DNA from 3 places in the Shewanella sp. SR1 genome. Region 2 is predicted to be linked to each of the others. Evidence: predicted binding sites of a transcription regulator. Region 2 holds the regulator's gene; each other region holds the start of a gene.
What was found. Region 2 encodes LexA, which represses DNA repair genes until DNA is damaged. Its sites were predicted from a motif close to TACTGTATNNNNATACAGTA; they were not measured.
Positions count from the first base shown of each region.

Region 1: the regulator LexA is predicted to act here: its motif matches at 3,285-3,304, upstream of dinG (ATP-dependent DNA helicase DinG).
Region 3: the regulator LexA is predicted to act here: its motif matches at 1,884-1,903, upstream of recG (ATP-dependent DNA helicase RecG).

Region 1 is NZ_JAJAEF010000050.1:1,476-6,091, reverse strand. Features, by position in the region: gene KV201_RS22190 (porin) at 1-555, opposite strand, end outside; gene KV201_RS22185 (DNA polymerase II) at 778-3,207, opposite strand; gene dinG (ATP-dependent DNA helicase DinG) at 3,328-4,616, shown strand, end outside.
Region 2 is NZ_JAJAEF010000014.1:13,646-18,261, reverse strand. Features, by position in the region: gene coxB (cytochrome c oxidase subunit II) at 1-1,129, opposite strand, end outside; gene KV201_RS13870 (cell division inhibitor SulA) at 1,532-2,044, opposite strand; gene lexA (transcriptional repressor LexA) at 2,041-2,661, opposite strand; gene plsB (glycerol-3-phosphate 1-O-acyltransferase PlsB) at 2,822-4,616, shown strand, end outside.
Region 3 is NZ_JAJAEF010000010.1:66,628-71,243, reverse strand. Features, by position in the region: gene recG (ATP-dependent DNA helicase RecG) at 1-1,867, opposite strand, end outside; gene KV201_RS11420 (DNA-binding response regulator) at 2,052-2,648, opposite strand; gene KV201_RS11415 (sensor histidine kinase) at 2,648-3,727, opposite strand; gene KV201_RS11410 (hypothetical protein) at 3,812-4,516, opposite strand.

The DNA of each region.
Region 1 (4,616 bases), on a different contig from region 2:
CAACTGCGCTTGAACTGCGAAGCTAACATCGCCAAAGGCGTTACGATACTGGACCGTTTTATCACCACGACCCACGCCGTTTACCGCGCCGTCATCTTTGTTATAAGTGTAAACACCTGCAGTGTTGCCGTCCCACACAAAACCGTAGTTAGTGTTGTAAACGACATCGTACCAAGCACCCCACTGCTTACCGATAGTTAGTGTTCCATAAGTGTCATGGGACAGACCTGCGTAACCTAAACGGTTATAGAAGAACTCTTCTTGAACAGATTCGAAGCGATTGTTATAGATGATATCGCTGCTACCAACTGGGTTTACGCCCCACTCTAATTTAGCAAAGGCTTTCCAACCGTCAGTCAACTCACGATTAAAACCAAAATTAATGCGAGATGCGCCGTTAACAACCTCAGTTTCCCCTTGAGTGTTGATCACGCGTGCATCAATAAAACCACCGATTTCTACGGCATTTTTATTATCTTTATAGATCTCGATAGCCGAGACTGATGGTACTAAAAAAATTGCTGCAAGCGCAGTTGCTACTAACGTCTTGTTCATTTGGTGCTTAACCTTTTTTTGTTTATGTTCTGCCAACGTCATTCCGTTGTTATATTTCCTTACAATTTCCACTTAAAGGGTAGCAAATTTTCAATATCCCCTCAAAGCGAAACCTAAAGAATATGTCGATTAACATCACAAAAACAAACCAGTTAACCTCTACAAAACAGGTTAAAACGCTACATTCTCCACCTATCGCAACACATAAAGAACATTAAAACACTATATTAACAGCAACTGCTTTGACGCAATATCCATGTAGTTTAGTTTCATTATCGAAAATACCGGCTCTGCAATAGGGCCAATTTGCTTATCAATGTAGTATTGGTAATCAATTGGTGACGTTCTGTACAGTAAGGGTTCCGGTCCATTTACAGTAATCAGGTAGTCAATTTGCGCCCCACGCTTGCCAAAAGTGGTGTCACCTGTTAAGTCGCATAGTTGCTGGGCGACTTTAACATGTGGTGAAGATTTAGCCGTGTAATCTTCGATATTGCGCCGCATGCGTTTACGAAATACCAAATCATTATCCAACTGACCATCAAGTAGTTTTTCAAACACGCTGGCTAAATAAATACTGATATCCCTTTGGTTAAACATTCGCTCATAGAGTGACTCTTGGACTTTGCGCGCTAAGGGGCTCCAATCACTCCGCACTTGTTCCATACCTTTAAAGGTGAGCTCAAGTTCATCGCTCGCATTGCGCCACGCGCCAACATAACGTTTTTTACTGCCTTCTAATGAGCCTCTTAAGGTTGGCATAAAGAACTGCTCGTAATGCCGCTCAAACTGTAACTCGAGAAAACTCTCAACTTGGTGATCAGCACAGGTCTTAGCCTGCCACTTAGCATTGATATCCTGCGCCAGAGTGTTACCTAAGGCGTTAATGTCTGAGAGGTCAGGCTCGCCGCCAAGCCACACAAAGGTCGAATCCGTATCGCCATAAATCACTTGATAGCCCATCTCTTCTATCCATGCACGGGTTTGTTTCATGATTTGATGGCCACGCATCGTGATCGAACTTGCCAACTTGGCATCATGAAACACGCAGCCTTGAGAACCTAAAACCCCATACAGCGAGTTCATGATAATTTTTATCGCTTGGGATAATGGCGCATTGTGCTCACGCTTGGCCTTTTCGCGCTGCTCAGATAAGGTTTGAATTAGCTTAGGTAAAATAGGCTGTTGCCGACTGAAACGGCCGCCAAGAAAACCCGCAACACATTCAGACTCGGGCAACTGCAAGCCTTCAATCAATCCCTTAGGATCGATCAAAAAGGTGCGAATAATGGAGGGATACAAGCTTTTAAAATCGAACACTAAGATGTGTTTATAAAGACCCGGCACAGAATCCATCACATAGCCACCAGGACTTTCAATGCCCTGACTCACAGGCTCTGCTGGAGCGACATAACCCGCGCGATGTAAATGTGGTAAATACAAATGATTAAACGCCGCCACCGAAGCCCCTACCCGCCCGAGTTCTAAACCTGTCAGTTCAGCACGCGCGAGGGCAAAATCCCACAATTGAGTGTGAGTAAAAATATCCCACACTAGGCGGCTATCGGTAAGATTATAATGCGCTAAGGCTTGTTTATCGGTCTTAAACAGCTGGTCAATTTCTTCAACGCGATTATCGACGTTATGAATGGCCTTGCCTTCACCTAATAATTGCCGCGACACAAATTCAAGCGAGAAACGCTCAAAGTGATAAAAAGCGGCTTTAAGCCAATCGATACCATCGAGTACCACACGGCCCGGTAAGACTAAGGTTTCTGGGCGAAACTTATTGTCAACTTTCCAATCGAGCTTAGCGCCGCCGCGGCCAATAGTGAGCGGAATACGGTGTAATAATGCACGGCGTGACAACAGCGAGAGATCAAAACTCACCACTGACCAACCGATAATAAAGTCAGGATCAAACTCATGGAACCACGCAATTAATCGATGGATCAGCGCCGCTTCATCGGCCACCCATTCAATATATTCGGGGGAGTTTGATTCAGCTTCGCCCACCATAATCACTTTTTCATAAGTCTGCTTGAGGCTGCCTTGCCCCACGTCTCGGCCACTGTCTTGACCATATAGCGCGACCGAATAGAGTAAGCCCTCAAAGCTGCATTCAAAATCCAGTGAGATACAGCGTAAATTCACCGCCGTTAAAGGGGCAATACTCTTAGCCCGCTCGGCGATAAACACGGGCAGCGAGTTAGCCTCAAGACTGTCGCTAGTCGGCGCAGAGAAATGCCCTAAAAATGCCACATCCAGCGCCACAAACCGCTCGATTAAATAACGCTGTTCAGGGCGAATATCCGCTTCAAATAAAGGGATATCGGCATCTTTTGCGATGCGCTGTAAGGTACGTAAGCTGTTGCTCGATTTAGCATAAACTCCACTGACGGCGCCGCCTTTAAAGCTTTTGAGCGCTAACGGCACAAACCGCAATGCTTGACCCGGCGTTTGTAACTGTAAAGCCGCCACATCCGTTTGATGACAAAAACAAATGTGTTCAGTGCCTTGCACTTCCACCAGCACAGGACCTTGGGCGGTCGCCAGATAATACTGCAACACTAAACTCCCATGACGATGAATCGCATGGCGTGTTAAGACTCGACCTTGTACACTAACGGCCGTTGTTGCCTCTGGCTTCATCGCATGGGTTCCCAAATCGTATAGCTACTCAATTTAAATGCCGCCAAATGGCAGAAAAGTTTCTTAGGCTATGCAATCACTGTTATTATGTACAGCATTAATTCGATAAAGTAGTGACGCATGTTACCTGACAATGTAAAAACCCAGATCCGCGCCATCTATAAGGATATCGCTACCGCCTTGCCTCATTTTAGGCCGCGTCGCGAACAAAACTATATGGTGGCGGAAATCTCTAAGACCCTCGCTGGCGACTATGACAAAGATAGACGCATCATAGTGGTCGAAGCAGGGACTGGTATCGGTAAATCATTGTCTTATATTCTCGGTACCATTCCACTGGCATTAGCGAGCAAGAAAAAAGTCTGTATCGCCACCGCGACCGTCGCCCTGCAAGAACAATTACTGCATAAAGACTTGCCCTTCTTCCTTGAGCAATCCGGTTTAAATTTCCGCTTTGGCCTAGTCAAAGGTCGACAACGTTATGTATGTCTATCGAAACTGGCGATGCTCATCGGTGACGACAACAGTACACAAATGGCCATGTGGCAAACTAAGCCTGACAATAGCCAAGTGGCTATGATGCATGGCCTGTTAAAAGACTATAACGAAGGTCGCTGGAACGGTGAAATCGATACCTTAGCCGTGCCGCTGCCCGATCACTTGTGGCAACAAATCGCCTGCGACAAACACAGCTGTCATCGCCAAGTCGCCAGCCACAGAAATTGCCCGTTCCATAAAGCCCGTGAAGATGTCGATACCTGGGACGTGCTCATCGCCAACCACAGCTTGTTATTCGCCGATTTAGAGCTAGGTGGTGGCGTGATTTTGCCCGATCCCGAAGACGTGTTTTATGTTATCGATGAGGCACATCACTTACCGATAGTCGCGCGGGATTTCTCCAGCGCACAAGCCACACTGAGGGGCGCATGCGACTGGCTCGAAAAAATTGGTAAAACCTGCGCTAAGTTACAAAACCAAATAAAGAGCAACAATATCATTGCCCCCGCGCAGGCAATGCAAGATCATTTAGGCGATCTTATCGCCCAGCTCAATCAAGTGGCCCACTACTGCGATACCCAGACTAAGCACTTTGCTAATCCTGAAAACCGTCTGCGTTTTGAGCACGGCAAACTGCCTGACTCATTACTCATTCTGGCTGAAAACCTTGCAGTGACCTCTAATCTTGCCCTCAAACAGTTTAATAAAATGCTGTCACTGTTGGCAGAGGCGATTAAAGATGGCGACATTCCTAAACATCAATCCGAAGCACTATTAGCCGAAACCGGATTTATGCTGCAAAGGCTCGAGAATCTACAAAAATTGTGGAAGATGATGGCCAAGGAAGATAAACATAAAGGTGCCCCTATGGCGCGCTGGGTCGAGCTCATCACAGGTAAACAAGTGGATTA
Region 2 (4,616 bases):
CAGCACTGCCGTTTATGTGCTCATTGACATCTTTGGCCTGCACAGCATCGCCAGTATTATTGCCCCAAGCATTACGCTCATAGGTAATCACAGCGGCAATTTCTTGTGCGCTCAATTGCTTGCCAAAGGCTTGCATAGCCGTACCCGTTTTACCGTTGAGTACGATTTCAAGGTGGCCGCTGAGCGGTCCCGTTGCTATCGGACTGCCTTTGAGGTGTGGGAATACGCCTTGTAAACCCTCGCCATTGGGCTGGTGGCAGGCTGCGCAGTGCCCGAGGTAAACTTGCTCACCTTGAGTCATCAGATCATCTTTGCTAAGGGTCTGTGATAAAGCGGCTTGAGCGGCTTCTGCCGCCGCGCCTGCGGCTTGTTTCTGCTCCGTCACCCAAGCTTCAAACTCGGCTTCGGGTATGGCTTGCACTACGATCGGCATAAAACCATGGTCTTTACCGCAAAGTTCGGCGCATTGACCACGGTAAATACCGGGTTTGTCGATGCGAGTCCAAGCCTCATTGATAAATCCTGGGTTGGCATCTTTCTTCACGGCAAAAGCAGGTACCCACCATGAATGGATGACATCTTCAGAGGTCATCAAAAAGCGGATTTTGCGATTTATCGGCAGAACGAGCGGCTTATCGACTTCCAATAGGTAGTTTTCGCCTTTGGTTTCGGTACCGTCGATTTGTGCTCTAGGGGTTGCGAGTATGCTGTAAAAATCAATGTCTTGATCGAAATAGCTGTAATGCCATTTCCATTGGGAACCCGTGACTTTAACGGTCAGATCGGCGTCGCTGGGATCTTCCATCGCAATTAAGGTTTTTGTCGCAGGAATCGCCATTAAGATCAAAATGATAAATGGCAGAATCGTCCAAGCGATTTCAACTTTAGTGCTTTCGTGAAAGTGGGACGCGACAGCGCCTTTGGATTTTCTGTGGTTGATCATGGCGTAAATCATCACGCCAAAGACCACAAGGCCAATGGCGCAGCAGATATACAAGATGGTCATGTGCAAGTGATAAACCTTGCCACTGATCTCGGTTACGCCAGGGGTCATGTTGAACCGCATGTCCGCGGCGGCCAACGGTGGTGCGAATAACACCACGAGTAAACAATACAACAATTGCTTCACAAGACTTCTCCTCTGCCAATTGCGAATAGCAACTACAAAGAAGAGCAACACAGTAAGTCTCAACTCTATGCAAACTCTTCAGTTCCCAAAAAAGCTTTTTTGACTTCAACGTGCGTTGGCGGCTGTTACTTTTAATTAAGTATTATTACTGCTGGTATTAGCCACGCTGGCACATACGACTGAAATAAATCTGTTCTCTATTTTTAGTGGCATTTTGAACTCGATTACGGCTCGATTTATTTGCCACGGGCGGCGATATATCATCGCCGACTAAACCAACCATACTTGCTGTTTAAATATTGATCAAGATCACTTATTTATCTAATTGTCTGAAAAATTGCCAAAAAAAAGCCTCACATTCATAGGCGAGGCGGCTTTCAAGGTAAAAAATTAAATGAATATTTAATGTACAGCGCTAAAAAAAGATTGTTGGCCGAAGAGGCTACCTTGCTCAATGCGTACGTCGCCATGTAAGTGACTGTTTACGTCTTCTAGCACTATGCCCATGGCGCGGGCACTTTTAGCGACAATTTGCAGGCGACGATTATCGCGTGCATCTAATGATTGGGTCCAAGTAATAACCGCACTGGACGTACCACTTGTTAAGGCTTTTTCCATCGCCCACAGGGTTTCCACTTCATCTTTCGCGTGCACCAGTAAGACTCTGTCCATACGCACCCCAGCGTTGGCGAGCATTTGTTTGTAACCAATACTCGGCGGGTTGATGAGCACTAACCAACGGCCCTGTTGGCTTAACTGGGCGAGTTGCGCGCTCAGATGGATTAATTCTTGGCGACCTTGAGTCTTAGTTGGCATGCAGGCGATAGGTGCATGGTGCCAGTCATAGTCGGCATCACGGACTTCATCGAGCCACAAGCCCGGATGGCGGGGTGCATTGCCAAGTAGTTTGTTCATAGCCAATCTCCATTACGGATCACACCGACGGCGAGTCCTTCAATTGTTAAACTTTGATAGCCTAAATCCACTTTAATCGGGGAATAGTCTTCATTTTCGGCGTGTAGATAGACCACATTACCTTTTTTTTCGAAACGTTTAACAGTGACATCGTCGTCGACTCTAGCGACAACCACTTGACCATTTCTAGCTTGTTGTATTTTATGAACTGCCAGCAAATCTCCTTCGAGAATGCCGATATTCTTCATGCTGTCGCCTTTAACCCGCAGTAAAAAATCGGCGGCGGGATGGAACATGCTTGGGTCGACTTGGTAGTACTGTTCAACATGTTCTTGGGCGAGAATAGGTTCGCCAGCGGCTACTTGACCGATAAGCGGTAAACCTGTTTCAGTTACTTCTTCGACTTCCGCAGTCAGACGAATGCCCCGCGATGTGCCTGGCATGATCTCAATGCAGCCCTTTTTCGCCAACGCTTTAAGATGCTCTTCAGCCGCATTGGCGCTCTTAAAACCTAAACGGGTCGCAATTTCTGCCCGAGTGGGTGGCATGCCAGTATCGGCAATATTTCGTTTAATTAGCTCTAAAATTTCAGCTTGGCGTGGCGTCAAAGGTCTCATGGTGTTTCCTGTTTTTCTATACAGTTACTGTTAGTATATACAGTATTATTTGCAGCGCAAGTATTAACCACTTTTTAGCTATGTTGGAGAGAATTAGCGAATATTACCCATAGTCTGGTATTCTACCGGGCTAGTAAACGTACTTAATTGCATAAGAATAATGCCTAAACACGACTCTCTTTGGTTGAAATCATTACGCTGGATCCAAAAACACTTAGTGCACACTATTGTTGTGCCTCAGGATCCCTTTGCCGATCTGAATCTGGATGCCTCCAGACCCCTTGCTTATGTGATGAAAACGGAATCGCTGAGTGACATCGCTGCCCTGAGCGAAATTACGGCTAAGTTAGGACTGCCGAGCCCCTATGAGCCTTTAGTGGCGAATGGTGTGATTGCGCCTCGGGTTGTCTGTCTTCAAGGGCGTAAGCCGCTGTTTGGTGAGCGTGCGGGTAACGAGCCTTTCCTCGAATGCTTTATGCGTTTGTTGGCCGTGCATAAGGAGCGCCCTGAATTAGACATTCAATTGGTGCCCGTGAGCCTGTATTGGGGCCGCACGCCAGGGAAAGAAGACGACACTATGAAGGCGGCCGTGTTTGAGCGGGAAAACCCGACTTGGCTGCGCAAATGCTTGATGATTCTATTCTTAGGTCGACATAACTTCGTGCAGTTTTCAAATGCGGTATCTCTGCGATACATGGCCGACGAACACGGCACTGACATGGGGATCGCTCATAAGTTAGCGCGGGTCGCGCGGGTGCATTTCCGTCGTCAACGTAAGGTGATGACAGGGCCTGTGTTGCCAAATCGCCAAGCACTATTTCATTCGTTGCTCAAATCCGAGTCGCTGCGTAAAGCGATTCAAGAAGAAGCGGCCAACAAAAAGATTTCTGAGACCCAAGCGCGCGAGACGGCTATTGAGTATCTCGATGAAATCGCTGCAGATTACTCAGATAGCTTAGTGCGTATTGCTGAGCGTTTCTTAACTTGGTTGTGGAACAAGCTTTACAGCGGGATCAACATCAAAGGTGCCGAGCAAGTTCGCCAGTTGCACCATGATGGCCACGAGATTGTCTATGTGCCTTGCCATCGGAGCCACATGGATTACCTGCTGTTATCGTATATTTTGTATTATCAAGGCATGGTTCCGCCGCACATTGCTGCTGGTATTAACCTCAACTTCTGGCCCGCGGGACCTATGTTCCGTCGCGGTGGTGCCTTCTTTATCCGCCGTAGTTTTAATGGCAATAAGCTGTACACCGCAGTATTCCGTGAATATTTAGACCAACTGTTTGCTAAAGGTTATTCGGTGGAATATTTCTCTGAAGGCGGCCGCTCACGTACCGGTCGTCTATTGGCGCCAAAAACGGGCATGATCGCCATGACGATGAACAGCGTGCTGCGCGGTATCGAGCGTCCGGTAACATTGGTGCCTGTGTATTTAGGCTATGACCATGTGATGGAAGTGGCGACGTACCATAAAGAGTTAAGTGGTAAGAAAAAGAAAAAAGAATCTGTGTGGCAGGTGTTTGGTGCGATTCGCAAACTTGGTAATTTCGGCCAAGGTTATGTGAACTTTGGCGAGCCGATTACTCTGCAAAACTTCTTAAATGAGCGCGCGCCAAACTGGCGTACTGAGTTGGCCGATGATCCTGAGCAAAAACCAAGCTGGTTAACGCCAGCGGTAAACGTGCTGGCGAATCGAGTGATGACGAATATTAACGATGCGGCGGCGGCGAGTTCGGTGACCTTGACGAGTTTAGTGTTGCTGGCCACAGATCAAAATGCCTTAGAGCGCAGTCTGTTGGAGCGTCAGCTTGATCTGTATCTGACCCTACTCAAAAAAGTGCCTTACACTACTTATACTTCGGTTGCCGAAGGTGATGGTAAGCATTTAGTGCAGCAAGGTTTAGAGCTGAATAAGTTTGTTGTTTGTGCCGATCCTTTAGGTGAAATTG
Region 3 (4,616 bases), on a different contig from region 2:
TCTGCGCTATGATAAAACCGTCATTACTTTGCCTGAGTACACTCAGTCTTTGGGTGGCGGTATGGCTCAATGGCGCCTTGTAGAGTAACACACAATGGCTTGCGATGGCGCCTCGACCGACTCGTCCGCGCAGTTGGTGTAGTTGTGCCAAACCTAAACGTTCAGGGTTTTCAATGATCATCAGGCTGGAATTAGGCACATCGACGCCGACTTCAATCACGGTTGTCGCCACCAGTAAATGAATTATGCCCGCCTTAAAATCGGCCATAATTTGCTGTTTTTCGGCACTCTTCAACCTGCCATGCACGAGGCCGATATTGAGCTCGGGCAGGGCGAGGCGCAGTTCTTCGGCCGTGTCTTCGGCGGCTTGGCATTCGAGCACTTCGGATTCTTCAATCAGAGTGCACACCCAATAGGCCTGACGTTTATCTGTGATGACGGAGTTACGCACCCGTTCGAGCACTTCGTTGCGGCGTGAATCGGCAATCGCCACTGTGGTCACAGGTGTCCGTCCCGGCGGCAGTTCATCGATAATGGATGTGTCGAGATCCGCATAGGCCGTCATCGCCAGCGTGCGCGGGATCGGCGTTGCCGTCATGATCAATTGATGCGGGTGGAAACCTTGGTTCACGCCTTTTTCACGCAGACCTAAACGTTGGTGTACACCGAATCTGTGCTGCTCATCTATGATAATTAACGCGAGTTTGCTAAAGACCACATGCTGCTGGAAGATAGCATGGGTACCAATCACCATCTGGGCGGCGCCGGATTCAATATCCGCAAGGGATTGCGCTCTGACCCTACCTTTGAGTTTACCCGCCAGCCAACCGACTTTAAGTCCGAGTGGCTCAAACCAAGCGGCAAAGTTAGTCGCATGTTGCTCGGCCAATAGCTCTGTTGGCGCCATCATGGCAACTTGATAACCGTTTTCAATCGCTTGCAGCGCAGCCATCGCCGCGACTAAGGTTTTACCTGAACCAACATCCCCTTGCACTAAGCGCATCATAGGGTGCGGTTTTTCTAAATCTTTGCCTATATCGGCCACCACTCTTTGCTGGGCGCCCGTGGGCTTAAAGGGCAAAGCGGCGAGGAAGGGATTGAGCAACTGCCCCGTGGCCTGCATGGTGACAGCAGCGTCTAAATTACTGCGCTGTCTTAGACGTAACATGCTGAGATTATGGGCGAGTAATTCTTCCTGCACGAGTCGCTGCTGTGCTGGGTGTTGGCCTAACTCTAAATCGAACTGAGATATCCCCGCAGGAGGCCGATGCAGCGTTTGCAGCGCTTGTTTAAGGCTGATGTTGTTTGGTTGCAACCGCGGTGGCAGCAGCTCAGTTAAGCCGCCATCTTCCAGTAATACCAAAGCTTGCTCGGTCAGCTTGAGCCAACTCGCCTGTTTTAAGCCCTCAGTTGTGGGATAAATCGGCGTTAGGGTATCACTCAGATGAACATCTTCACCGGGATACACGACTTTATATTCTGGATGCACTATCTCAGCTTGATGGCCGCCACGGCGCACTTCACCGTAGGCGCGGATCATCAAACCATTTTGCATGGCATTACGCTGGGCGACGGAAAAGTTAAAAAAGCGCAGGCTCAAGCTGCCTGTATCGTCGCGCACATTGCAGACCAGCATACGCTTGCGGCCTTGAATGATCTGCGTCGATTGGATTTCAGCTTCTATGGTGCCGTAACTGCCGGGCATAAGGGCGGCAATCGGATAGATTTGGGTTCTGTCTTCGTAGCGCAGGGGTAAGTGAAACAGCAGATCTTGTACTGTTGTGATGCCGAGCTTTGCGAGTTTCTCCGCGACCTTTTTGGCGACGCCTTTGAGGTCGGTGATCGGAACAAGATCCAATTGCTGCAAGTCGTTAGCACTCAATCACTGTGAATTTATACATATATTAACAGAGAATAAGCGTAAGGCAATCTCAAGCAGAATGAGGGACTTATTTGCCAGCATAACTAACGTCAGTTTGCGGCCCTTAGGTTTCGGCTAAGGCCGCAAAAATTGTCGATATGAACGAAAGAGTAGTTAACCGTGAGCGTGATTACAGCCAGCCCTTTTGTTTGGCGATACGGGCGGCGTCGATTCGGTTGCTGGCATTGAGTTTAGCTATGGCTTCGGAGAGGTAGTTACGCACTGTGCCTTCGGCAATAAAGAGGGTTTCGGCGATGTCGGCGGTGGATTTGCCTTCACTGGCGAGGCGTAGAGCGCGGCGCTCTTTATCGTTGAGTGGGTCGACGTCACCAATTGCCATCATGGCAAGTTCAGGATCGATCACTCGTTTTCCCGCCATAACTTGTTGAATCGCGTTGACTAAGGTTTCTGAGGGCGCATCTTTTAGCAGAAAACCGCCGACACCGGCTTCGATAGCGCGTTTGATATACCCCGCGCGGCCGAAGGTGGTGATGACCACGACCTTAGTTTGACTATGTTGATCCTTTAACCAAGCTGCTAGCTCTAGGCCTGTGCGGCCAGGCATTTCGATGTCGGTTAGCAAGAGATCAAAGCTTTGCTGTTTGAGTAGACTTAGGGCTTCATCGCCGTCACTCGCTTGGGTGATATTAAAGCCTCCCGCAAGCGTGAGGAGTGCGGCGAGCGCGCCTCGCACCATGGCTTGGTCTTCCGCCAATAAAATCTTCATTAATCTGTTGCTCCCTGCAAAGGTAAACTGACGGTAAATGCATATCCCTGTTCGAGATTATAGCTCAAGCTGCCGCCTAAGCTGTCAAGACGTTCGCGTATCCCCGTGAGGCCATTGCCTTCAGCGATAGGTTTACTTGGGCCGTTATCTTTGACCACAACGACTAGCCTATCTGGTTGCTGAATAAAGTCGATAATACATTGACTTGCGCCGCTATGACGTAAAATATTATTCACCAGTTCAGTGACAATTAACCCCAGCTGGCTCTCCATTCTGGCGGGCAGTTTAGGGATATTGCCTGTCAGCTCGACACTGACTCCTTTTTCCCTCAATAGTTTACACAGTTGTGTCACGCTATCCGCGAGACCCTTATGTTTGTAGTCAGATACGGTATGGCGAATTTGGCTGAGGCTCTCACGGGCAATTTGACCGAGTTCATTAAGCTGGATTGTGGCCAGTTGGTATTCTTGTTTTGCCAGCAGTTTTTCGGCCAGTTCCGCCTTAAGCGCAATCGAAGACAAGCTGTGGCCCATGATGTCGTGTAGATCGCGGGCAATGCGTTCTCGCTCAACCATAGCCGCTAAGGTACTAATTTCTTGAGTGCTTTGCTGTTCTTTCAATTTATGTTGATGACGCCTGCGTTCGGCAACGCCAAACATGCCTACACCGAGTACCAATCCTGAGCCGTAAAGCGGAAAGTAGTAACTGTTAAAGTCGTAAATCTCATTGAGGGCAAACAACAGGCCGATTAAGGCGGCAATAGCCAACAGACAGGTTCTGAGAGGGTAAAAAAAGCCAATGAAAAAAGCGGCAAAGGTGAATAACGAGATAGATCCCGGGTTGATTGGGGTGATTGCTGTGGCGATGGCCACCATCATCAGAATGGGGCGATAGGCGCTATTCTGATTGCACTTATAGGCCCAAAAATAACTGGCAATAAAAGGAACGAGCACGGCAAAGCTAAGGGCGATTTTCCATGCTGGATACGCATTGATGGCAAGCGGAATAAGATAAAACACTAAGTTTATCAAATACACCCAAGCGAGTTTTCGTTCGAGCTGAAGATGCGTGCTGATCATAATGCCTCAATGCAACTGTGTTATTTATTCTATTTAGGGATTGGCGCTGGGGTCAGCGCCATCAGTCTCTGTTAACAACTTGGTCTAGTTTGCACTTAATTGCTGATTTTGTTGAAGCAAAAATTTTGCCCAACCGTAATCTGCTTGCACTTTGATCGCCTGTTGCCAATCTTCACTCGCGCCTTGGCTATCGCCTAATTCCTGTTTAGCTAGCCCGCGCCACGTGTAAGCTTCGGCTTCCCCCCAACAAATGTCGTCGCAAGGTTGGGCGAATCTTTCTATTGCCGTGGTGGCGAGCGTCTTAGCATTTTGCATGCTGCCGCCAAACATAGCAGGCGTGTTATAGGCGGCGATCGCCTTAACCAACGCGACCCGTGGATTTTGGGGTTCTAACTGCTCGGCGTTGGCAATGGCTTTGGCTGATTTCATCCCGAGAGTTGCGCCTTTGCTATTGTCTAAGGCGATTTGCATGCCATAAACCGACGATAACAGCGCGAGGGATTCCGCGTCAGCTTGGCTGGTTTCTAAGGCTTCTAATGCAGTTTGTGCATTAGTCAGTGCACTGCTGGCGAGGGCTTTTTGTCCCATGACATTGGCGCTAATGGCTAAGCGATAGTTCGCATAGGCTTTGTCGTAATCTTGGGTGCTGGCACTCAGTTGTTGCAGCTGCGCTAGGTTCATCGAGTTTGAGGCCGCATCTATGCTGGTGATGTTGGCGTTAGAGGGCGACGCTGCAAACGCGTGGCTGCTGATAAGCGCTAAGCTTGAGACGATTAATAATGTTTTCATGGTATTTCCTTATTGAGTAAGTTTCCCCGTGTTTGGGTACGGACTCATTATCAGAAATTCGACAGGAGAAATGCAGACACAAAGGTCATGGCTTTCGCAT